3 regions of the Streptomyces sp. NPDC004647 genome follow, and region 1 is predicted to be linked to each of the others. Evidence: riboswitches for the same ligand, from Rfam matches in the RefSeq annotation. Region 1 holds a riboswitch; each other region holds the start of a gene.

Region 1 (7,695 bases):
GGAACGGAACCGCGGGAACGCGCTGCGGCCCGCGTACACCGCCGCGTCGTCGAGGATCTCCTCGATGCGCAGCAGCTGGTTGTACTTGGCGACGCGCTCGGAGCGGGCCGGGGCGCCGGTCTTGATCTGGCCGCAGTTGGTGGCGACGGCCAGGTCGGCGATGGTGACGTCCTCGGTCTCGCCGGAGCGGTGGGACATCATGCACTTGAAGCCGCTGCGCTGGGCGAGCTCGACGGCGTCGAGGGTCTCGGTCAGCGAACCGATCTGGTTGACCTTGACCAGCAGCGCGTTCGCGGTGTCGTTGTCGATGCCGCGGGCCAGCCGCTCCGGGTTGGTGACGAACAGGTCGTCGCCGACGATCTGGACCTTGTCACCGAGCTCGTCGGTGAGGGTCTTCCAGCCGTCCCAGTCCTCCTCGTTCAGCGGGTCCTCGATGGAGACCAGCGGGTACGCCTCGACCAGCTCGGCGTAGTACGCGGTCATCTCGGCGGCGCTGCGGGACTTGCCCTCGAACTCGTACGAGCCGTCCTTGTGGAACTCGCTGGCGGCGACGTCGAGCGCGAGTGCGATGTCCTGGCCGGGGGTGTAGCCCGCCTTCTTGATCGCCTCGAGGATGAGGTCGAGCGCCTCACGGTTGGAGTCGAGGTTCGGGGCGAAGCCGCCCTCGTCGCCGAGGCCGGTGGACAGGCCCCGCTCCTTCAGCACGCCCTTGAGCGTGTGGTAGATCTCGGCGCCCCAGCGCAGGGCCTCGGAGAAGGACTCCGCACCCACGGGAGCGATCATGAACTCCTGGATGTCCACATTGGAGTCGGCGTGCGAGCCGCCGTTCAGGATGTTCATCATCGGGACCGGCAGCAGGTGCGCGTTCGGACCGCCGAGGTAGCGGAAAAGCGGCAGGTCGGAGGCTTCGGAAGCGGCGTGCGCGACGGCGAGCGAGACCCCGAGGATGGCGTTGGCGCCGAGCGAGGACTTGTCCGGGGTGGCGTCCAGGTCGAACATCGCCTGGTCGATCAGCCGCTGCTCGGTGGCGTCGTAGCCGACGAGCTCCGGGCCGATCTGCTCGATCACCGCGAGCACGGCCTTCTCCACACCCTTGCCGCCGTAGCGGCTCTTGTCACCGTCGCGGAGCTCGAGAGCCTCGAACGCACCGGTGGAGGCACCGGAGGGGACCGCAGCACGGCCGGTGCTGCCGTCGTCGAGGCCGACCTCGACCTCGACCGTGGGGTTGCCTCGCGAATCGAGGATTTCCCGGGCTACGACGACGTCGATGGACGGCACGAGCATCTCCTTCTGGTGTGACGCATGGAACGCAGTGTCTCTGTGGCACTGCGCCATGAGCCTAACCGCCATGCGCGCATCGGCCTGCCCCGCGCCCACCCGCCGAGACAAAAAAGGTGGAGGAAGGCCTGGTGAACGCGGGCCCCGGCGAACGACAGAACCCCGGACGGGCGCGTCGGGGGACGGCGCGCCCGTCCGGGGTCGTCTGTCATGAGGCGGCTGCGCCGCGTGGCGGGATCAGCTCAGGTGGAGCCGCTGGCCCGGGTAGATCAGGTCGGCTTCATCCACGATGTCCTGGTTCAGGTCCTGGATCTTCTGCCAGCCGCCCTTGACCTTCTCAGCCTTGGCGATCTTGGCGAGGGTGTCGCCGGACTTGACCTTGTACTCGCCGTCGCCCTTCTTGACGGCCTTGGGCGCGGCGGCCTTCGGCGCCTCGCCCTGGCGGTCACCGCGGTCCGCGTGGCTCTCGCCGCCGCGGTCGGCCTGGCTCGCGGAGGAGCCGGAGCCGTCCGGGTTCACACCGGCGTCCGGGCCGCCGGCGGTCAGACCGCCCTCACCGGCGCAGGCCCAGGCGCCCGGGCCCTGCTGGTCGAGCAGCTTCTCCGCGGTGGCGATCTGCTGCTCCTTGCCGGCCTGATCGGCGCGCGGAGCGTACTGGGTGCCGCCGGCGGCGGACCAGCTGGACTGCGAGAACTGCAGGCCGCCGTAGTAGCCGTTGCCGGTGTTGATGGACCAGTTGCCGCCGGACTCGCACTGGGCGACCTTCTCCCAGGTGTCGACCGAGGCGGCGGAGGCGGACGTGGCGCCCATCAGCGGTACGGCGACGGCCGTACCGGCAAGACCTGCCATGGTGACGATGCGGACGGTTTTGGACGGGCCGCGGTGCTTGCCCTTGTTGCCGGAAAGCAGCATGGATGGATCTCCTCACCGACGCCTACGAGGTGAGCTGTCGGGTTCGGGCTGTGAGTGCCCGGCCGCGTGCGTGACGCACTCGGCTTCACCCCTAGCCGGTCCGCCTGCCACATCTCAACAGACTTGTCCGGCACTTACCTTGGGTCCCCCGCTCCTGCCTACGGCGCTTGCGCGTCGATGTCCCTCCGGCCACCGGCAGGATTCGGCGTGATGGTCGGCGGTGCCCGCAATGGCGAGCGGTTCGACGTTAAGCACATCGGTCCCGCCGGTTCAAAGACGGGAAACCGGCAACTGCGGCCTCGCTGCCGCCGCTTCACCTCTTGTCTCCGCAGGTGAGTGCGGCTACAGGGGAATCCGGTTCCAGGACTCGGGCGACAGCCGGTGAGACGCTTCTCTCAGTCACCCCAATCCGGGGCACACAGGGCCGAACTACCCTGTGGGGGCGCTCAGATCGAGGTCCTGACCGGGGCGGATCAGGTCGGGGTCGCCGCCGACGACGTCGTCGTTGGCGTCGTAGAGCGTGGACCAACCGCCGGGCAGGCCGTACTCGTCGGCGATGGCCGACAGGCTGTCACCCGGCCGTACGGTGTAGTCCTCGTCCTCGGACTGCTCGCCACGGCTCGGGTCGGCGCCACGGGAGGCGTGCGCGCTGCCCTCACGCTCGTCCTCCGAGGGCTGACCGCGGTGCTTGCCACTGCCCGGGCCGGGGGACGCGTCCGGCGTGTCCGAGGAGCCGGACTCCGGGGACTTCTGCGTGGGGGACGCGCTCGGCTCCGTACGGTCCGTTCCGCTCTCCCCGTCCGCCCTGTCCGGCTCGTCCGGCCCGGACGTCTCCGTGCCCGTCGCCCCGTCGGCGGACGACGAGCTCTCCGAGGACTCCGGGGACTCCGGAGCGTCCGGCAGAAGGGTCTCCACCGCTCCCGGCAGCAGGGTGCTGCCCGGGTCCACGTCCGGAGCCTCGCCGCCCTCCTTGAGCCCGGCATTCGTCGCACAGCTCGGCCACGCCTCGGGGCCCTCCTCGGCGAGCACCTTTTCGGCCACGGAGATCTGCTGGGAGCGGCTGGCCAGGTCGGCGCGCGGCGCGTAGTCCCGGCCGCCGTAGTCCTCCCAGGTCTCCTGGGTGAACTGCAGCCCGCCGTAGTAGCCGTTACCGCTGTCGGCGCTCCACATGCCGCCGCTCTCGCACTGAGCGACCCGGTCCCAGGTGCCGGTGTCGGCGGCCTGGGCACCTCCTGCCCCGAGCAGCGGAATGGCGATGCCCGCGCCGGTCACCCCCGCGGTGACGAAGATGGCCGGAGCCTGGCGGGGGCGGCGGTGTCGACCGTTCCCGGAGCGCATGCGGTTGCCTTTCGAGCGAAGGTGCGTGTGAGCTGAGGCTTGAAAGTAACCGCGGCTTGCGTCCATCACAAGAAGATGTAGTGGAGATCACGCGAAGGTCACATAGTTGACACTGTCTCAGTTCTGACAGGGGTGAACTCCACCGGAAGGGTGCGCAATCCACGCATGATGAGCCCCCCACGCCATCGCAAATCGGTAGGTTCCGCCGCGAGTCGCAGATCGGGCAGCCGGCGCAGCAGCGTACCGATCGCGGTCCGCGCCTCCAGCCGGGCCAGCGGCGCGCCGACGCAGTAGTGGATGCCGTGGCCGTAACCGAGGTGCTGGTTGTCGCGCCGGGACAGGTCCAGAAGGTCGGGGTCCGCGAAGCGTTCGGGGTCGCGGTCGGCGGCCGCGAGTACGACCAGTACGGGGTCGCCGGTGGCGATGCGCCGGCCGCCGAGGTCGATGGGCTCGGTGGCGAACCGCCAGGTGGCGATCTCCACCGGGCCGTCGTAGCGCAGCAGTTCCTCGACTCCGGTGGCGAGAAGGGTGGTATCGCCCTCCTCGAGGGCTTTGTGCAGTCGCGTCCGCTGGCCCGGGTTGCGCAGCAGCGCGTACGTCCCGTTGCCGATGAGGTTGACGGTCGTCTCGAAGCCGGCGAACAGCAGGATGAAGGCCATCGCGGCGGCCTCACCCTCGGTCAGATGCTCGCCGTGGTCGCTCGCGCGGATCAGCCCTGAGATCAGGTCGTCGCCGAGGTCCGCGCGCTTGCGGTGGATCAGCTCGGCGAGGTAGTTGCGCATTTTCTTCACCGAACGGGCCACTCCCCCGCGCGGCGCGCCACCGTGCCGCAGCATCATGCCCGCCCAGTCCCGGAAGTCGTCCTGGTCCTCGGCGGGCACACCCAGCATGTCGCAGATGGCATAGATGGGAAGGGGGAAGGCGAATTCATGGATGAGGTCCGCTTCGCCCCGCTCCGCGAATCCGTCGATGAGCCGGTCGGTCAGCTCCTGCACGCGCGGCGCGAACTCCGCGACCCGGCGCGGGGTGAACGCCTTGGCCACCAGGCGGCGCAGCCGGGTGTGGTCCGGCGGGTCGATGTTGAGCAGATGTGTCATCAGGTCGGCCTTGCGCTCGCCGGGGATGCCGACTCGGCCCTTGGCGTGCGCGGACTCGCTGTGGTGCAGCGGATTCTTCGACAGCCGCGGCTCCGCGAGGGCCTGCCGGGCGTCCGCGTACCGCGTCACCAACCAGGCGTCGACACCACTGGGCAGTTCGGTCCGGTGTACGGGGCGGTGCTCGCGCAGCCAGGCGTACGCGGGGTAGGGGTCGGCGGCGAACTCCCAGGTGAACAGCTCGGGCGGGGTCGGAGCCCCCGGCTCGTCGGTGGCGTCGGTCTCGTCGGTCTCGTCGGGCACGCGTCGACCGTATCCGGTGCGCCGGGCCCACTCCGTGGACGCACCTTCGCTGCCGCACCACCGCGTCACCACCGCCACCGCCACCGCGCCACCGCCTCACGGGCCCTGGCCCTCGGCTCGGGGCGTACGAGCCGAACGGGCCGGGCGCCCGGACCGGCCCGGCAACGGCGGTCTCCCTCACCCGGCCCTCGGCTCGGGGCCGCGACGCCGTACGTACAGCTCCGCCATGTCCACGTCGTGAAGATCCCCGCCCCGCCACGACGGGCCCGCGGCGCGGCCGCTTTCAGCGGGCGCGGTCCGCCGGTGCTGCGTACCGTCGCATCATGGACTTCAATATCACGGGCGAAGAGGAAGCACTGGTGCTCCGCATCCAGGAGCGTCTGGCGGCAGGCGACAATCCGACGGAGAACAGTCTCGCGGAGGAGTTGGGCGACGACGCCCGGGCCCGGCTCCAGTCGCTGGCGGACAAGGGCTGGGTGTCCCTCATCCAGCCGCCGGAGGGCGGGCCGACGCTCGTCTCCGGGCTCTCACCGATGGCTCATACGGCACTGTCCGACCGACGCAACGCCTGACGACGCACCGGACCTGCGGGGCTTGCTGACGCACCGGAACTCGGCGGCCCGCTGACGCGGTGGGCCTACGCGGCCTGCCGCTGCTCGAAGCGCTCCAGCCAGCCGGAGGCGATGAGGTACTGGCCCAGGATGTAGCCCGCCATGATCAGCACCTCCTGGGAGGGCAGGTCGAGGCCGGCCGCCTGGAGACCGATCAGCAGGTCCGAGGCGAGGAACGCGCCGGCGCCCACCGCCACCTTGCCGCCGACGCCCAGGGCAGTAGCGCCCATCAGTGCCAGCGCGAGGCTGTAGCCGGCGACGGGCAGCCGGAGCTGCTTGTCGAGAGTGGGCGCGAGCACGGCGTTCACGGCGGCCCAGCCCGCCAGGCAGCCGACCGCGGGCCACGGTTTCCGCGCGATACCGCGGAGCGCCCCGAGCCGGGTGTAGCCCGCGGTGTAGCTGACCTGCGTGCCGAGGAAGGCCGCCATCCCGAGCAGGAAGGCCGGCTCGTACGCGTCGAAGAGGAGAGCGGTGTCCCCGGCGGCGGCGAAGGCCAGCCCGGCGACCAGGGCCTTGGGTACGGGCGCGGACGCGTCGGGGCGGCGGCGCAGTACGTGTCCGGCGAGCGCGGGCATGAGCAGCGGCTTGGCCGCCCGGCGCAGGCCCCGCGGGCTGCGGGCCACCGCCAGCAGATCGGCCGCGGACAGTGCCCCGAAAGCGGCGAGCGCCCCCCGACCGTGCCCGTCCGGCCTCGCCAACCGCTGTGCGGCCGCGCCTGCGGCCTTGAGAACACGCTGCCTGCGTTGTCCGATGATCGCCATGCGGGCAGTCTCCCGACGTTGCTGACATCCGGTCAACCAGGGCGCACTGTGAGGTCTCTCCCTGAACTTCCGCCCCGTCGCCCGGTACGGGCTCCGGGCCGTGCCCTCATTCCTTGCCCCGTGGGGTCCCTTCCGGCGACGTCGGCTCCGGGGGTTCCTCGGGTGACTCCTCCGAACGGCTGCGGGTGCCATGGGTGTGCAGCTCGTGCGGCATGCGGCGGACTCCGTCGTGCGGCACCTCGTCCGGCTCGCGGGGCTCGCGCAGCTCGTGGCGCGGGGTGTCCTGATGGCCCGGCCCGTGGTCCGGCGGCGTCTCGTGGTCCTGCTCGTCGCGGGTCTGCCAGGCGCCGGACCGCGGCTGCGGCTCCGGCGACACGCGCGGCTCACGGTCACGGATCCTGAGTCCCACGATCACCGCGGCGGTGAGGACGGCCACCACCACGAGCCCGACGACCAGCGGCGCGATGCCGACCAGGAAGTCACGCCTCACGGCAAGTTCCATGCAGAGTTCTCGCATACGAGTCGAGTACCCCGCCCGAAGGGTGCCAGTCGGACCGATCGCCCGTTCAGTCGGCTCAGTCGGCCTGCTCGTCCTCGGCAGCCCGGATCGTGTCCCGGTAGGCGCGGGCCGCCGTCCGCAGCGCCGATTCCGGGTCCGTGCCGTCCGCCTCGGCCCGTATGGCCAGGGCCAGCAGCCGCTCGCCGAGGTCCGCGGCGCCCGCCGATTCCGGCAGCGGCACGTCCAGGCCCGCCGTCCGCACCCGGGAGGCCAGCTTCGCCGCGAGCGCCAGCGCCGGCTGGCCCAGCGGGATGCCGTCCGTCACCGAATCGCGCTGCTTCTCGACCGCCTTCGTCCGCAGCCAGTGCGCCTTGACGTCCTCGGAGGTCTCGGCGGTCTCCGAGCCGAAGACATGCGGATGCCGGTGGATGAGCTTCTCGACGATCGTGCCCGCCACATCGTCGATGGAGAACGGCTCCTCCGTGTCCTCCTCGGCGATCCGCGCGTGGAAGACGACCTGGAGCAGGACGTCGCCCAGCTCCTCCCGGAGCTCCTCCCGGTCACCCGCCTCGATCGCCTCGACGAGCTCGTACGCCTCCTCGATCCCGTACTTCGCCAGCCCGTCATGGGTCTGCGCGCTGCTCCACGGGCATTCGGCGCGGATGGTGTCCATGACCTGCACGAGGTCCAGGAGCCGCGCTCCCGGCAGGTCGTACGAGGCGGGCAGCAGCTCCAGATCCGGCATCTGGACCCGGCCCGACCCGGCCAGCCGGGCGAGCCCGTCGGTCAGCTCCTGGTCGCCCTCACCGGACGGGATGAGGACGACCGTACGGCCGCCGGCGCAGTCCTCGACCAGTTCGTGCGCGTCCGGGGCGGCCTCCTCGACCTCGACGCCCGCC
Region 2 (7,695 bases), on a different contig from region 1:
AGGTACGACGCGACCGGCTCACCGCCCACGGCGGCCTCCACCGCCTCGGCCACGAGGGCCGGGTAGTAGCCGCTGCGCTCGATCGCCGCGCGCAGCCCCTGGGTCGTCGTACCGGTCTTCGCCATGGGCCCATCCTACGGGGCGAAAGGAGGCCCGAGCCTCCTCGTGTGCGGGGTGCGGAGGGAGGGGGCGGGCGTGGTCAGTACTCGGGGAGGCGGCGCGGCCCGAGGTCGGCGGGGGCGGGGCGCGGAGCGAGCCGTAGGGAGGCCCCGAGCACGCTGAGGCCGTGCGGGGCGACCACCACCGGCTCCAGCTCCACGGCCACCACCTCCGGATGGTCGTCGACCAGTCGGGAGACACGCAGCACCAGCTCTTCGAGGGCGGCGGTGTCGACGGGCTGGGAGCCGCGCCAGCCGAAGAGGAGCGGAGCGGTCCGGATGGACCGGATCAGCTCGGCGGCGTCCCGGTCGGTGACGGGGACGAGGCGGTGGGCGATGTCGCCGAGCAGCTCGGAGGGGGCGCCGGCGAGGCCGAAGGAGAGCACGGCACCGGCGGCGGGGTCGATGGCGGCCCGCAGCACGGTGTCCACTCCGCGCGGCGCCATGGCCTGGACGACAGGGCGCAGCTCGTCGGCCTTGCCGAGGGCGTCGGTCAGCTCCTGGTGGGCTCGGCGCAATTCGGCTTCGGTGGTGAGGTCCAGCCGGACGCCGCCCAGGTCGGCGCGGTGGCGGAGGTGAGGGGCGGTGGTCTTGAGGGCCACCGGGTAGCCGAGCCGGGCGGCGGCTTCGGCCGCCGCGTCCGGGCCGGGGGCGGGAAGCGTGGGCAGCACGGTGATGCCGTAGCGGTCGAGCAGCCGCTGGGTGGCCGCGGCGTCGAGCGGGGTACTGCGGGGGGCGCGGCCACCGCCGGGGGCTGCCGCGTCGGGCCCGTCGGCGTCCGCCGCGGCCCCGAGCAGCGCGTCGATGTCCGCCGCGGTCGCCGTCTCCTCGATGTCCTCGTACTCCGGCACCCGGCCGGGCTCGGCGGCCTGCCGCCGCCACTGCGCGTACCGGACGGCCTCGGCGAGGGCCCGTACGGCCCGCTCGGCGGCGGGGTAGGCGGGGATGCCGGATCCGGTGCGGATGCCACGCGTTCCGGGAGCATCGGCCGATGCCGGGCCCTCGCCCTGTCCGGCTGCCGGAGCCGTGGGGGAAGGGGCAGTGGAGCCGGAAGGGATCGTCGTGGGCGCGCCGAGGGCCTCGATCAGGCCGTCGATCTCCAGGTGGACCACCGCGACCGGCTTGCGTGCCCCGCCTGCGGGCAGAGCCGACCGCAGGGCCTTCGCGAGGGCGCGGCCGCCCTCAGCCGGGTCCGGCGGGGCGTCGTCGCCGACCCAGGGGATGGCGGTGACGACGACCGCGTCGCACAGGTCGTCCTCGATGGCGGCTGCCAGGGCTTCGCGGAAGTCCTCCGGGGTGGCGGCTGTGGTGAGGTCGCGCGGCGGGAGCGGCCGGAGTCGCTCGGTCAGGCAGGCGTCGTAGGTGAGCAGACCGAGGGAATCGGAGTTGCCGAGGATCGCCACGCGCGGGCCGGCGGGCAGCGGCTGGCCGGCGAGCAACAGTCCCGCGTCGGCGAGTTCGGTGACCGTGTCGACACGGATCACTCCGGCCTGCCGGAAGAGGGCGGAGACGGTGGCATCCGGGATCCGGGTGGTGGGCACGGTGTGGCCGATCGGCGCGCTGCCGCTGTGCCGGGCCCCCTTGACGACCACGACCGGCTTCACCGCGGCGGTGCGCCGGGCGAGCCGGGTGAACTTCCGCGGGTTGCCGATGGATTCGAGGTACATCAGGGCGACCTCGGTGTCCGGGTCGTCGTACCAGTACTGCAGGAAGTCATTGCCGGAGACGTCGGCGCGGTTGCCCGCGGAGACGAAGGTGGAGATGCCGATGTGCCCGGCGCCGCGCCGGTGCAGCCCGGAGAGCAGCGCGATGCCGATCGCGCCGGACTGGGTGAACAGCCCGAGCCGGCCGGCGGGCGGCAACTCGGGCGAGAGCGAGGCGTTCAGCCGCACCGCGGGTGCGGTGTTGAGCAGGCCGAAGGCGTTCGGCCCGATGATCCGCATGCCGTACGAGCGGGCCTGCCGGACGAGTTCACGCTGCCGCTCGCGGCCCGGTGCGCCGCTCTCCGCGTAGCCGGAGGAGACCACGAGAAGACCCTGCACCCCGTGCTCGCCGCAGTCTCCGACGACGGCCGGCACATGCTCGGCGGGCACGGCGACGACGGCGAGGTCGACCGGCTCGGCGATCTCGCGGATGGAGCGGTGGGCCGGTACGCCCGCGCTGCCGAGCTCGGGCGAGGTCAGCTCCGTCATCCCCTCCGGGAAGGCGTTGTTGACCGCGTACGTACGGCCCGTGAAGCCTCCGTCGAGGAGGTTGCGCAGCAGGGTGCGGCCCACGCCGCCGGACCGGCGGCCGGTACCGATGACCGCGACGGATCCGGGGGCGAGCAGCCGTTTGACGGAGCGGGCCTCGGCGCGCTGCTCACGGCCGCGCTGGACGGCGAGCGAACGGGCGGTGGGTTCGAGGTCGAACTCGAGGCGGACGACACCGTCCTCGAAGCTGCGCTGCTGGGTGTAGCCGGCGTCCGTGAACACCTTGATCATCTTGCTGTTGGCGGGCAGCACCTCGGCGGCGAAGCGGCGGATACCGCGCTCCCGGGCGACGGCGCCGATGTGTTCGAGGAGCGCGGACGCCACCCCCCGGCCCTGGTGGGCGTCCTGGACGAGGAAGGCGACCTCGGCCTCGTCAGCAGGAGCGGAGGCCGACCTTCCGCTTTCGTCGATCCGGTCATACCGTACGGTGGCGATGAAGTCACCACCGACAGTTGCCGCGAGTCCGACCCGGTCGACGTAGTCGTGGTGGGTGAAGCGGTGCACGTCACGGTCGGAGAGCCGGGGGTACGGTGCGAAGAAGCGGTAGTACTTCGACTCGTCCGAGACCTGCTCGTAGAAGCTCACCAGGCGCTGGGCGTCGTCCGCGGTGATGGGCCGGATCTGGGCGGTGCCGCCGTCGCGCAGCACGACGTCGGCTTCCCAGTGGGTCGGGTACACATGCTCCGACGTCGTCCGCATGGGGCCCAGCCTACGGGCGCCCGGCCGGGATCAGCACTCCATGTGCCATGAGAGAGAGACTGACTGGGCATTGGTCTAGACAACGGCTACCATCTGGCAAGACCTGACACGACCCGAAGGGCAACACCATGGTTGAGCGCCGCGTCAACGTCGGCTGGGCCGAGGGCCTGCACGCCCGTCCCGCTTCGATCTTCGTCCGCGCAGCGACCGCCTCCGGCGTCCCCGTGACGGTCGCCAAGGGCGAGGGCAGCCCGGTCAACGCCGCCTCCATGCTCGCCGTACTCGGCCTGGGCGCCCAGGGCGGCGAGGAGATCGTTCTCGCCTCCGATGCCGATGGCGCGGAGATCGCCCTGGATCGTCTGGCGAAGCTGGTGGCCGAGGGCCTCGAGGACCTTCCGGAGACCGTCTAGAAATCGGGGGACCGCTTTTCCCTCAGGAGAGTGCGGTCGCCCGGTCGCCGATCCGGCGAATTCAACGCGGCGGGACCTCGGCGGACCATTCAGGTCCGCCGAGGTCCGCTTTTTGATTTTCCGCGCACCAGGAAGCGCGGGCAAGAATTCCCTTCTCGTTGTATACGGGATTCCTGTTAATTCCGGGCGCTCATTCTGTTGACGGATTGTTTCGAAGATCTCACATTCATCGGACGGCGCAGCCGGTAGGCGGCGGTCGAGCGCTCGGTGTGCAGGGTCATGAGCGCGCGGGCACGGTCCGCGTCACCGCGCGCCACCGCGTCCGCTATCGCCGCGTGCTCCTCCCAGGAGGCGGCCTCCCGGACCGTCGGATCCGCCGCGTAGACCCAGGTGATCTTGCGGCGGACCTGGGTGAGCAGAGCCGCGAGGCTGGGGCTGCCGGAGGCCTGGGCCAGGGTTTCGTGGAACCAGCCCCCCAATGACCGCAGATCCGCCAAGTGCCCCAGCCGGGCGCGCTCCTGGCCCAGCCGCACGAGCCCGCGCAACACCTTGAGGTGCGCTTCGGTACGGCGCTGTGCGGCGCGTGCCGCGCCCAGCGGCTCCAGCAGCGCGCGGATGTCGAGGAGATCCGCCGCCTCCTGCTCCGAAGGCTCGGCGACACACGCGCCCGCATGCCGGCGGGTGGTCACGAAGCCCTCGGACTCCAGGGTGCGCAGAGCCTCCCGGACCGGGACCCGGGAGACTCCGTAGCGGCGGGCGAGGACCTCCTCGGCCAGCCGGCTTCCGGGCGGATGCGCCCCGGAGACAATGTCCTCCCGGATGGCCTGGCATACCGCGTGCGCGGGAATCCGGCCCCTGGCCACCGCATCGCCGTTCACATTTCGCCCCCGCATGGCCGGACCTCCGCTTAATCCCCGTGAAACGCGTTCGATCACCGCTTGTTCTTGAACTCTATGGCAACAGGGCCGAATTTCCGATGAGGGCGGCCGGAACGAGGATATCTTTTGACCGAAGGCCGGTCAGATGCTGAGGCTGTGCGAGCGCAGATAGGCGACCGGGTCGATGTCCGAGCCGTACTCCGGAGAGGTACGGGCCTCGAAGTGCAGATGCGGGCCGGTGGTGTTGCCCGTGCTGCCCGAGAGACCGATCTGCTGCCCGGGGGTGACCGTCTCGCCGACGGAGACGCCGACGGACGACAGATGGCCGTACTGCGTGTAGGTGCCGTCCTTCATCTTGATGACGACGTTGTTGCCGTACGAGCCGCCCCAGCCGGCCTCGACGACGGTGCCCGAGCCCACGGCATGCACCGAGGTGCCCGAGCCGGCGTGAAAGTCGATACCGGTGTGGGTGCCGGAGGACCAGGCGCCGCCGGACGACTGGTACGGGGTGGAGAGGGAGCTGCCCTCGATCGGAAGAACGAAGGAGCCCAGCCGCTTGCGCTCCGCCTCGCGGGCGGCCCGGGCCTTGGCCGCGCGCTCCTCCTTGGCCTTCTCCTCGGCGGCGCGCCTGGCCTCGGCGGCCCGCTTCTTCGCCGCGGCTTCGGCCTTCGCCTCGGCGGCGGCCTTGTCGGCGGCGTCCTGCTGGGCCCGGGCCTGCTCGTCGACGGTCTTCGCGACCTTGTCTGCGGCGACGATCGCCTGGAGCAGGCCGGTCTCCGCGGCCGCGGGGGCGGGTGCGTCCGCGGGAGCGGCGAGCGCTGGGTTGGCGAGCGAGGCGACGACGCCGGTGGTGGCCAGCGTGGCTATGCCCGCGAAGTTCGCGCCGGAGCAGACGAGTCGGCTCGAGCGGCGGTGTTTCCCGGTGGCACGGGTGAACGCCATGGGGTGGCGAGCTCCTTTCCTTCCTTCTCGCCTACCGGGTTAGCTGACGGGTTCGGAGCAGGAAGGTCTCCTACGGGCCCCTCCGAGGAGGTGCCCGATTCACCCCAGGGACTGCTGCCCTCCCCCCGGAGGGGGCGAGGCGGGTGGGTCCCCGGCTCCCCAGGCTCGCGCCTCAGGGGACTCGGCGATGGCTGCTCCGGGGACCGCGGGTTGCGGGGTGTTCGGCCGGACAGTCGGACCGACGCTAAACGGGGCAACTTTCAATCGCCAAAGAAATCCGGGTGTTTGTAGCGGAGACCACAGAAGAACGGGCAGTCTCAGCAACAAAACGGGCAAACAGGAGTACCCCGGCGCCTCGTCAGGTGCCGGGGTACCTCTCTGTCCCGAAAAGGCCGGTCCGATCCGTACCGGTCCGTCCGTACCGGTCCGTCCGTACTGCCCTGGCCTGTCCGGCCGTTCGCCTCGGATCGGCGCGCGGTGTCCGGGTGCCATGCTGCCGGAGCACCTCCCGGACGTCCGGGTGCCGTGCAGCCGGAGCTGTCTCCCGGACGGAGCCCGGGAGACTCGCGCGCCCGGCGGGCAGGGCCGGACCGCCCTCAGGAGCAGGGCAGTTCGGGCGGCCGGCGGTGCGTCGGTCAGCCGCTGACCACCTTCACCTCGCCGATCCCGAGCGCCCTGACCGGCTCCTCGATCGCCGAGGCGTCCCCGACCAGTACCGTGACGAGACGGCCGCCCGGGAAGGCGCTGACGGCCGCCGCGGTCGCCTCGACGGTGCCCGTCTCGGCGAGCCGGGCGTACAGCTGCGCCTGGTAGTCGTCCGGCAGTTGCTGCTCGACCTGGTCGGCGAGCGTGCCCGCGACGGCGGCCGAGGTCTCGTACTTCAGCGGGGCGACGCCGACGAGGTTCTGCACGGCGACATCTCGCTCGGCGTCGGTCAGCCCCTCGGCCGCCAGGGTGCGCAGCACCGTCCAGGTGTCCTCCAGCGCCGGGCCGGTGGAAGCGGTGTCCACCGATCCGCTGATCGCGAGCAGCGAGGCCCCCGTGCCGTCCGGGGCCGAGCGCAGTACCTGGCCGAAGGCCCGCACGCCGTACGTGTAGCCCTTCTCCTCGCGCAGCACCCGGTCGAGCCGGGAGGTGAGGGTGCCGCCGAGGCAGTAGACGCCGAGCACCTGGGCGGGCCAGATCCGGTCGTGCCGGTCCGGGCCGATGCGGCCGATCAGCAGCTGCGTCTGCACGGCGCCCGGACGGTCCACGATCACGACGCGGCCGGTGTCGTCGGCGGTCACCGGCGGTACGGAGCGGGGCTTGGCGGTGCCGCCGGTCCAGGCACCCAGGCTGTCGGCCAGCACCGTGTCGAGGTCGATGCCGGTCAGGTCACCCACGACCACCGCGGTGGCGGTGGCGGGCCGTACGTGCGCCTCGTAGAAGGCCCGTACGGCCGCGGCGTCGACCCGCTCGACGGTCTCCTCGGTGCCCTGCCGGGGACGGGACATCCGGGCGTCCGCCGGGAAGAGCTCCTTGGACAGCTCCTTGGCGGCGCGGCGCGCCGGGTTGGCCTGCTCGTGCGGGATCTCGTCGAGGCGGTTGGCGACGAGCCGCTCGATCTCGCTGTCGGGGAACGCGGGCGCGCGCAGCGCGTCGGCGAGCAGCCCGAGAGCCTTGGGCAGCCGGGAGGCCGGCACCTCCAGGGAGACACGGACGCCGGAGTGATCGGCGTGCGCGTCGAGGGTGGCGCCGCAGCGCTCCAGCTCGGCGGCGAACTCCTCGGCGGTGTGCTTGTCCGTGCCCTCGGACAGCGCCCGCGCCATGATCGTGGCGACGCCGTCCAGGCCCGCGGGCTCGGCGTCGAGGGGCGCGTCGAGGTTGACCTCGACGGCCACGACCTGCTGGCCGGGGCGGTGACAGTGCAGCACGGTCAGGCCGTTGGGCAGGGTGCCGCGCTCGGGGGCGGGGAACGCCCAGGGCCTGGCGGTCCCGCCCTGCGGCTGCGGGTGGAACTTCATCGTCGAACCGGTCGTGCCGGCGGCGGTGGCGTCGGTCACTGCGCCGCCTCCTCTTCTTCCTCGTTGGCGTCGGCGTCGGCCTCGGCGGGCTGGGTCGGCTCGTAGACGAGGACCGCGCGGTTGTCCGGGCGCAGCCGGGCGGCGGCCGCGGCCTGCACCTCCTCGGCGGTGATGTCCAGGACCCGCTGGACGGCGGTCAGCGCCAGCTGCGGGTCGCCGAACAGCACCGCGTACCTGCACAGCTGGTCGGCGCGGCCGCCGACGGTCGCGAGCTGGTCCAGCCACTCGCGCTCCAACTGCGCCTGGGCGCGCTCCATCTCCTCCGGCGTCGGCCCCTCCTCGGCGAAGCGGGC
Region 3 (7,695 bases), on a different contig from region 1:
CTGCCGCGCGCGCGAGCTGAACGCCGAGAGCGACATCGGATGGGGGGACTGGTCGGGCAGCGGTGGGAACCGCGCCTGTTCCGCCACGGCGGTGTCATCGCCCCGGGAGGCGGTGTAGGCGCCCAGGGCAGGCGGTGCGAAGAACAGCAGGGTGATCGCGGGCAGGAAGAGCAGCCAGGCGATCTTCGGTCCGCCGCTGTGGTCATGGCCGTGTCCGTGGTCCTCGTGACCCTGTTCTCCGGCCTCGGCGGGCCGGGCGAGCGGGAAGCCGTCGCGTGCCGCCCCCACCAGCCCCAGGGCGATCAGCAGCAGCGCCGACATGATCAGCGGCAGCCGCAGGCCCTCCTTCACGTACCGCAGATACACATCGCTGAACAGCGAGATGTGCAGCAGCCCGGCCCCGGACAGCAGAAGCAGCAGTACCTGGATGTTCCGCTTCACAGCAGGCACCAACCGATCAGGGCGCTGCACGCCACGGCCACCACCGCGGTCGCCGGGGCGAACCGGATCGCGAACGCCCGCCCGAAGGTGCCGGACTGCAGCGCCATGAGCTTCAGGTCGACCATGGGCCCCACGACCATGAAGGCGAGCCGGGCCGTGGGGGAGAAACCGGTCAATGAGGCCGCGACGAACGCGTCGGCCTCGGAACAGACGGCGAGCACGATGGCCAGCGCGGCCAGGAAGATGACGGAGAGCCAGGGCGAAGCGGAGAAGGTGTCCAGCACCGAGCGCGGCACCGTGACGTTGAATGTGGCGGCCGCCATCGCCCCCAGCACCAGGAATCCCCCCGCGTGCAGGAAGTCGTGCTGGAAGCCGAGCCGGAACTCCTCCCACCTGTCGTGTCCCGGCGTGTGACCGGTGGTCCGGGCCGGCAGGCGCAGCCACTCCTGGCGGCCCAGACGGATCCACAGCCAGCCCATCGCCGCCGAAGCGGCGAGCGAGGCGAGGAGCCGGGCCACCACCATCTCCGGAGCTCCCGGGAAGGCGACGGCCGTGGCGGTGAGCACGATCGGATTCACCGCGGGGGCCGAGAGGAGGAACGTCAGCGCGGCCGCCGGGGCCACCCCGCGGCGGATCAGGCTCCCCGCCACGGGCACCGAGGCGCACTCGCACCCCGGCAGGACCACCCCCGCGGCACTTGCGACGGGGACGGCGAGGGCAGGGTTCTTCGGCAGCGCCCTGCTGAAGGCCCGGGCGGGGACGAAGGCGTTGATGGCGCCCGACAGGGCGGTGCCCAGCAGCAGGAACGGCAGCGCCTGGATCACGATGGCCACGCAGATCGTCCGCCAGGCCTGTGCGGCCGGCTGGGACAGCCAGCCGCTCCCTCCCAGCGCCACGGCGACGGCCACGGCGATGACCAGCGCGCCCGCCGCCACGACGGGCGGAGAGGTCCGGCCAGGAAGCGTACGGGACGCGCGCGCGCCCAGTGCCGGCGGCACCGATGACGGGGGGTCGATCAGCTCTTCCGCTCTCTGCACACTGACTCCGAAGGTCCGCGACGAGGGACCTCACGATAACCGGGGGGAGGGCCGCCACCCCGGCGCACAACGCGGTGACCACGCTGTCGAATCATCCGTTTCACCTGTTATGGGCGTTCGAGCAGCGAGTGTCCGACATGCGCCAAATGCAGATACTATGCGGCGCGGCAAAAGACTGCTTAGCGCCTGCAATGCAGCAAAGGAGAACCTCGGCTCCAAATAGGGCAATTCGACTGCGGGTGAGCCATCTCACAGGAGTTCCGCCCTGATGTGACCCCGCGCACTCGATACGCCCCAAATCTGCCAACTTGGTTACCGAACGCAGATTATGAGAGCCGTTCAGTAGTAATGCCTATCGCTCTGGGACCAAGATCGGCAGCGTAGCGTGACCCGGCGTCGAGTGGATCTCGTTAATACCGAATGCGTGGAATACCCGGCACTTGTGGTGAAGAAATCAATGCGCTTACTTTTGCCGCTGCCTGCCCATCGAAAGGGCGGGCGCCACCAGCCGGAACGCCGAGTCCTGCCGCCGGCCGGGGGAGAAACGACAAACGCACCACGGCAGGAGCGGGGGAACCAGGTAAGTGCCGTACCGCGCGATGGTGTGCGGTCCGGCTTGGGGTGAAGACGCGCCGCAGCGCTTGACGCTGCTCAGGGCGCGGCCGGGCAACTCCAGCCCGAACCCGACAGCTCACCTCGCAGGCGTAGGAGAGGACCCACCTATGTCTGCACGCGGACGTCACCGTCGCTACCGCCCCGGCCGAATCTCCCGGGTGTCCCTCGTCGCCGCCGCAGGCGGCGCCGGTATCGCTCTTCCCCTCATCGGTGTCGGCCAGGCGAACGCCGCCTCCGTCAGCACCTGGGACAAGGTCGCCGAGTGCGAGAGCACCGGCAACTGGAGCATCAACAACGGCAACGGGTTCTATGGCGGACTTCAGTTCACCGAGGAGACCTGGAACGCGTTCGGCGGCAGCGAGTACGCGCCGCGCGCCGACCAGGCGACCAAGGACCAGCAGATCGCCATCGCCGAGAAGGTGCTCGACAGCCAGGGCCCCGGTGCCTGGCCCGTGTGCTCCGGCAAGGCCGGTCTGACCCAGGGCGGTGCCGACCCCGAGGTCTCCACCGAGGGCCGGCAGGCCCCCGCCAAGGCCAAGTCCGAGGCCGCTCCGAAGCCCAAGAGCACGCCGGCCGAGGGCAAGCGCGAGGCGAAGCCCGAGTCGTACACCGTCGTCCCGGGCGACTCCCTCTACAAGATCGCGACCGCCAAGCACACCGACGGCGGCTGGCAGCGGGTCTACGAGGACAACCGCAAGGTCGTCGGCGACGACCCGAACCTGATCCGCCCGGGCCAGAAGCTCGCCGTGGGCGGCGACAAGGCCGAGGCCGAGCCGAAGCGGGAGCAGGCCCCCAAGGCCGCGCCCAAGGCCGAGGCTCCGAAGGCCGAGGCTCCGAAGGCCGCGCACAAGGCCGCCCCCAAGGCCGAGGCCAAGCCGAAGCAGCAGGCCAAGAGCGCCTCCGGCTTCACCGCTCCGGTCGGTGACACCACGATCGGCACCCCGTACCACCAGGCCGGCGGCAGCTGGTCCAGCGGCTACCACACCGGCGCCGACTTCCCCGTACCCACCGGCACCCCGCTGAAGTCCATCGGCGCGGGCGAGGTCGTCTCCGCGGGCTGGGGCGGCTCGTACGGCAACGAGGTCGTCATCCGCCACGAGGACGGCAAGTACAGCCAGTACGGCCACCTGTCCTCGCTGTCCGTCTCGGCCGGCCAGTCGGTCACCGGCGGCCAGCAGATCGGCCTGTCCGGTTCGACCGGCAACTCCTCCGGCCCGCACCTGCACTTCGAGGTGCGCACCGGCCCGGACTACGGCTCGGACATCGACCCGCTCGCCTACCTGCGGGAGCACGGCGTCTCCATCTGAGGTAACGCGACACCGGGACCGGAGCGTTCGACGCACCTTCCCGACCGGCTGAGGCGCCCTTCCCCGCGTGCGGGAGGGGCGCCTCAGCCGTGCCCGGCCGACGCACCCCTCCCGCTCGCCGTGCGGCCGGACGGGTGATAGCGCGAGGATTCCGCAACCGCGCCGCCGGACGCGCCGTCGCAAAGGGGAAACCGCACCATCCCTTCCGATGGGCACTTTGAAGGAGGCGACCGAACATGGCCGACCCGTTCGCTGTCACGATGGAGCTCCCGGTGCAGGCGCAGGAGTCCCCGCTCGCAGGCCCGGTCAACGGCGTTCGCAACTCGTCCGACGCCCAGCGGCTGCTGCTGCACGCCGAGCTGACCCGGGCCGCCATCCCGCCGCATCCCGACGACCGGCGCGTCATCCGCGACCTCGCCCAGCTGGACGGAGGGGCCGTCGGAGCCATCGTCCGCTGGCTGCAACAGGCCGGCGGCACCGGCGCAGGGCTCCTCTCCCCGCCGGACCCCGCGAAGCGCATCGACCCCCGCCTGCTTCCCTGGTGACGCCCGGGCCGGCCCGCGCACGGCGTACGCGCTACCACGTCGGGCGCGCCGTGACTCCCGCGTCCACCACGAGATCGTGCCCGGTGACGCACTCCGCCATCGGCGAGGCGAGGAAGACACAGGCGCGCCCGATGTCGGCGGGACGGCACAACCGCCCCAGCGGCGCCGCGTTCCGGTAGCGCTCCACACCCTCGGGCCACTCCTCCTCGATATCGGGCCGGTGGATCAGGCCCGGGGAGACGGTGTTCACCCGGATCCCGTAGGGGCCGTACTCGAGCGCCGCGGCCCGCGCGTGCATGATCAGGGCGGCCTTGGACGCGGCATAGTGCGCGTGCCCGGGGGCGGGGGCGGAACCCTCGATGGAAGCGATGTGCGTGATCGTGCCGCCGCCCCCGCCGCCCGCGCCCTCCCGCCGCATCGCCCCTGCGGCCGCTTGCGTGCAGGAGAACGCGCTGGTGAGGTTGGTGTCGACCACCGCGCGCCAGTCGGCCGCGGTCATCGACGGCAGATCCCGCACCGGCTGGACCCCGGCATTGTTGACGAGGGCGTCCACTCGGCCGAACCGGGACTGCGCGGCCTCCATCAGCCGGGCGCAGCCCGCTTCGTCCGTGAGGTCGGCGGCCACGGCCCAGGCCTCGCCGCCTTGTTCGGCGATCCGGGCCACCAGCTCCCGGGCGCGCTCCGCGCTCGTACGGTGGTGGGCCACCACGCGGGCGCCGGCCCGGGCGAACTCCTCGGCGATCCCCGCCCCCACCGTGCCGCCGGCTCCGGTCACGACCGCCACCAGCCCGTCGAGGCCGGGGAGTTGGCTCTGCGGGCCCGGCCCGGTCATGAGGCGCGGGACAGCGCGCGAATGAGCTCCGCGTGCAGCGGATAGCGCGCGCACAGGTCCTCCTCGTCGCCGCCTTCGTAGTCGGCGGGGACGAATCCCGGGGCCATCGTGCAGCCGAGGAGCGCGCGCTCGCCCCCCGGGCGTACCCGTGCCCCCATCCAGGTGCGGCCCGGCACGACGTACTGCACGTGTTCACCGGCGTCCACCTGCCCGCCCAGCACCTCCACCCGTGACGCGCCGCCCGGTTCCAGGAGCAGCAGCTCCACTGGATCGCCGAGGTAGAAGTGCCAGACCTCGTCGCGCGGCAGCCGGTGCATCGCGGAGAAGTGACCGTCGTCGGCCGACAGCAGCAGGAGGATCGCCGAACCCGAGGGGCGCCCGTCGGGCTGCTGCGGCCCCGCCCAGGTACGGCGGAACAGCCCGCCCTCCAAAGGCAGCGGCTCCAGGGCGTACATCCGCGCGAGTTCGTCCGCCGAAGGAAGGGGGTCCTGCATGCGCCGCCTCCAAGCCTCGTCTGTGATGCATATCACGCTAGTATGCATTCCGCTTCGCTCTCTGTGTCCGGACGGCCGTGTTCCGGCCATTTTCGTCAGCCAGGGAAGTTCCGGACGCCATTTCCCAAGGTCCGATCTTGAAGTGAACGTGTTGGTCGAGAACGTGAAGTGACGCCATTTCAGCCATCGGCACTCCCTTGATATCCGGAAATCGACATTCCCTTGTGGCAGCGGAATAGGCGTCCTAATCTTTGCGGCGCCCGCCGAGTCGCCCGTGCGGGTCCCTGTCCGCCGGAACGCCGAGTCCTGCCGTCGGCCGGGGGGAGGCCGAAGACCATGACGGCAGGAGCGGGGGAACCAGGAGGACGCCGCACCGCGCGAGCCGCGCGGACGGCTAGGGGTGAAGACACGCCGGGACCTGCACCGCCCCGGGCGTGGCCGGGCAACTCCAGCCCGAACCCGACAGCTCACCTCGCAGGCGTAGGAGAGGAAGCGCTCTATGCCCGCACGTGGACGCCACCGCCGCTACCGGCCGAACCGAATCTCCCAGGCATCCCTGACCGTCACCGCCGGCGGGGCCGGCATAGCCCTGCCGCTCGTCGGCGCCTCCGGGGCGACCGCCGCGCCCGCCGAAACCTGGGACAAGGTGGCGGAGTGCGAGAGCACCAACGACTGGAGCATCAACACCGGCAACGGCTTCTACGGCGGACTGCAGTTCACCCAGAGCACCTGGGCGGAGTACGGCGGAACCCAGTACGCCCCCCGCGCGGACCTGGCCACCAGGGACCAGCAGATCGCCATCGCCGAGAAGGTCCTCGAGGGCCAGGGGCCCGGCGCCTGGCCTGTGTGCTCGGACAGGGCGGGACTGACACGCGGCGGCGAAACTCCCGGGGCCTTACCCGCCGTGCAGAAGAAGGCCTCCGCCCCGGAGAAGCAGGCGCCTGCCAGGACGGCGCAGAAGGACAGGACCGCCGAGCGGCCCACCACCCAGCGGTCGAAGCGTTCCGGGCCGGAGTCCTACACCGTCGTCAGCGGGGACACGCTCTTCACGATTGCCCGGGTGCGCGACGTCGACGGCGGCTGGGAGCGGCTCTACGAAGGCAACCGCGAGGTCATCGGCGCCGACCCCGACCTGATCCTTCCCGGCCAGAAGCTCTCCCTCGAGGGGCAGTCCACCAAGACAGCCGACAAGCCGTCGGCCGGGAGGGCGGAGCGGCCGCGGGCGGGCCGGGACACCGCTGAACCGAAGGCCGCACCCAAGCCCCAGTCCAAGCCCCAGTCCAAGCCCCAGTCCGAGCCCAGGACTCAGAAGCAGGCCGCTGCGCCCCGTACGGCGGACTTCACCAGCCCCGTGAGCGGAGCGGCCACCGGCACGCCCTACCGGGCCTCCGGCGCCAGCTGGTCCAGCGGCTACCACACCGGCGTCGACTTCCCCGTCTCCACCGGCACTTCGGTGCGGGCCGTCAGCAGCGGACGAATCGTCTCCGCGGGCTGGGGCGGCGCGTACGGCTACCAGGTCGTCATCCGGCACGACGACGGCCGGTACAGCCAGTACGCGCATCTCTCCGCGCTCTCCGTCCGGGAGGGTCAGCCGGTCAACGGCGGCCAGCGCATCGGCAGGTCCGGATCGACCGGCAACAGCACAGGCCCGCACCTCCACTTCGAGGTGCGCACCGGCCCCGGCTACGGTTCGGACATCGATCCCCTGGCCTATCTCCGCGGGAAGGGCGTCAGTATCTGAGAGGGTGTTACCCACGTGCCCTCCGGAACGGGACCGGACCGGTGCCGGTCCCAGGGCCGCAGGGCACGTGGGCAGGGCCAGGTCCGGTGGGCGCGACGGTCCGAGTGCCGTGGCGCTGCTGCAGCGCTCGGCTGCGGTCCGCGCGGTGCTCCGTGCTCCGGGCCGTGGCGCGGGCTACGGGCCCGCTTCGCCGGTCGGGCGCGGGCGGGTCCGGCCCGGTCGGCCATCGGTGTCCGGGTGCAGATCCAGAGCCTCGAGCAGGAAGGCCAGATCGTCCGCGTCCTGTGAGTACCCGGCGACCACCTTGCGGGCTTCGGCGCGCAGCCGGCGCCACTCGTTCGCGGCCCGCCCCGATTCCTTGTCCTGGCCTTTGTTCGCCTCGCCCGGGTCGAGGTGGGGTGCCGGGGGACCGGAAGGGGGGTTCATCGGACAATCCTCCCGCCGCCGGGATCGCGCACGGCGCAGGGCGCGGCGGAAGGTCACCGGATCGGCGTACCCCGCCCGTACGCCCGCCGGACCGGACGTGAAGCTCCCTGTTGGGGTTGCCCTCTCGCCCCTGTCGACACGACGTCGTATACGGCTTGCGTACTGGTGTACGAGCTGAGAGAGTTCAACCCGCGCGGTTCACCATTAAACTACCTAGCAGGCGCGGTGCCGGAGCAGGGTCTCGGTCCCCAACTGCC

The links. Region 1 has a riboswitch for cyclic di-AMP ahead of ABZW18_RS16630 (transglycosylase family protein). Riboswitches for the same ligand answer to the same signal wherever they lie in the genome.
Positions count from the first base shown of each region.
Region 2: linked by a shared signal. The riboswitch ahead of ABZW18_RS27490 (M23 family metallopeptidase) and the one ahead of ABZW18_RS16630 (transglycosylase family protein) in region 1 are both predicted to bind cyclic di-AMP.
Region 3: linked by a shared signal. The riboswitch ahead of ABZW18_RS22685 (transglycosylase family protein) and the one ahead of ABZW18_RS16630 (transglycosylase family protein) in region 1 are both predicted to bind cyclic di-AMP.

Region 1 is NZ_JBEXKU010000032.1:63,491-71,185, forward strand. It holds gene eno (phosphopyruvate hydratase) at 1-1,284, opposite strand, end outside; gene ABZW18_RS16630 (transglycosylase family protein) at 1,516-2,190, opposite strand; cyclic di-AMP (ydaO/yuaA leader) riboswitch at 2,195-2,366, opposite strand; gene ABZW18_RS16635 (transglycosylase family protein) at 2,620-3,528, opposite strand; gene ABZW18_RS16640 (cytochrome P450) at 3,627-4,925, opposite strand; gene ABZW18_RS16645 (hypothetical protein) at 5,249-5,497, shown strand; gene ABZW18_RS16650 (lysoplasmalogenase) at 5,563-6,297, opposite strand; gene ABZW18_RS16655 (DUF6479 family protein) at 6,404-6,814, opposite strand; gene ABZW18_RS16660 (nucleoside triphosphate pyrophosphohydrolase) at 6,873-7,695, opposite strand, start outside.
Region 2 is NZ_JBEXKU010000077.1:13,567-21,261, forward strand. It holds gene ABZW18_RS27470 (DUF5998 family protein) at 1-125, opposite strand, end outside; gene ABZW18_RS27475 (GNAT family N-acetyltransferase) at 200-3,109, opposite strand; gene ABZW18_RS27480 (HPr family phosphocarrier protein) at 3,238-3,519, shown strand; gene ABZW18_RS27485 (GntR family transcriptional regulator) at 3,696-4,412, opposite strand; gene ABZW18_RS27490 (M23 family metallopeptidase) at 4,539-5,339, opposite strand; cyclic di-AMP (ydaO/yuaA leader) riboswitch at 5,354-5,536, opposite strand; gene ABZW18_RS27495 (pitrilysin family protein) at 5,975-7,342, opposite strand; gene ABZW18_RS27500 (pitrilysin family protein) at 7,378-7,695, opposite strand, start outside.
Region 3 is NZ_JBEXKU010000053.1:3,019-10,713, reverse strand. It holds gene ABZW18_RS22695 (TIGR03943 family protein) at 1-441, opposite strand, end outside; gene ABZW18_RS22690 (permease) at 438-1,427, opposite strand; cyclic di-AMP (ydaO/yuaA leader) riboswitch at 2,021-2,196, shown strand; gene ABZW18_RS22685 (transglycosylase family protein) at 2,201-3,400, shown strand; gene ABZW18_RS22680 (hypothetical protein) at 3,637-3,945, shown strand; gene ABZW18_RS22675 (SDR family oxidoreductase) at 3,977-4,777, opposite strand; gene ABZW18_RS22670 (cupin domain-containing protein) at 4,774-5,271, opposite strand; gene ABZW18_RS22665 (transglycosylase family protein) at 5,771-7,012, shown strand; gene ABZW18_RS22660 (hypothetical protein) at 7,187-7,438, opposite strand.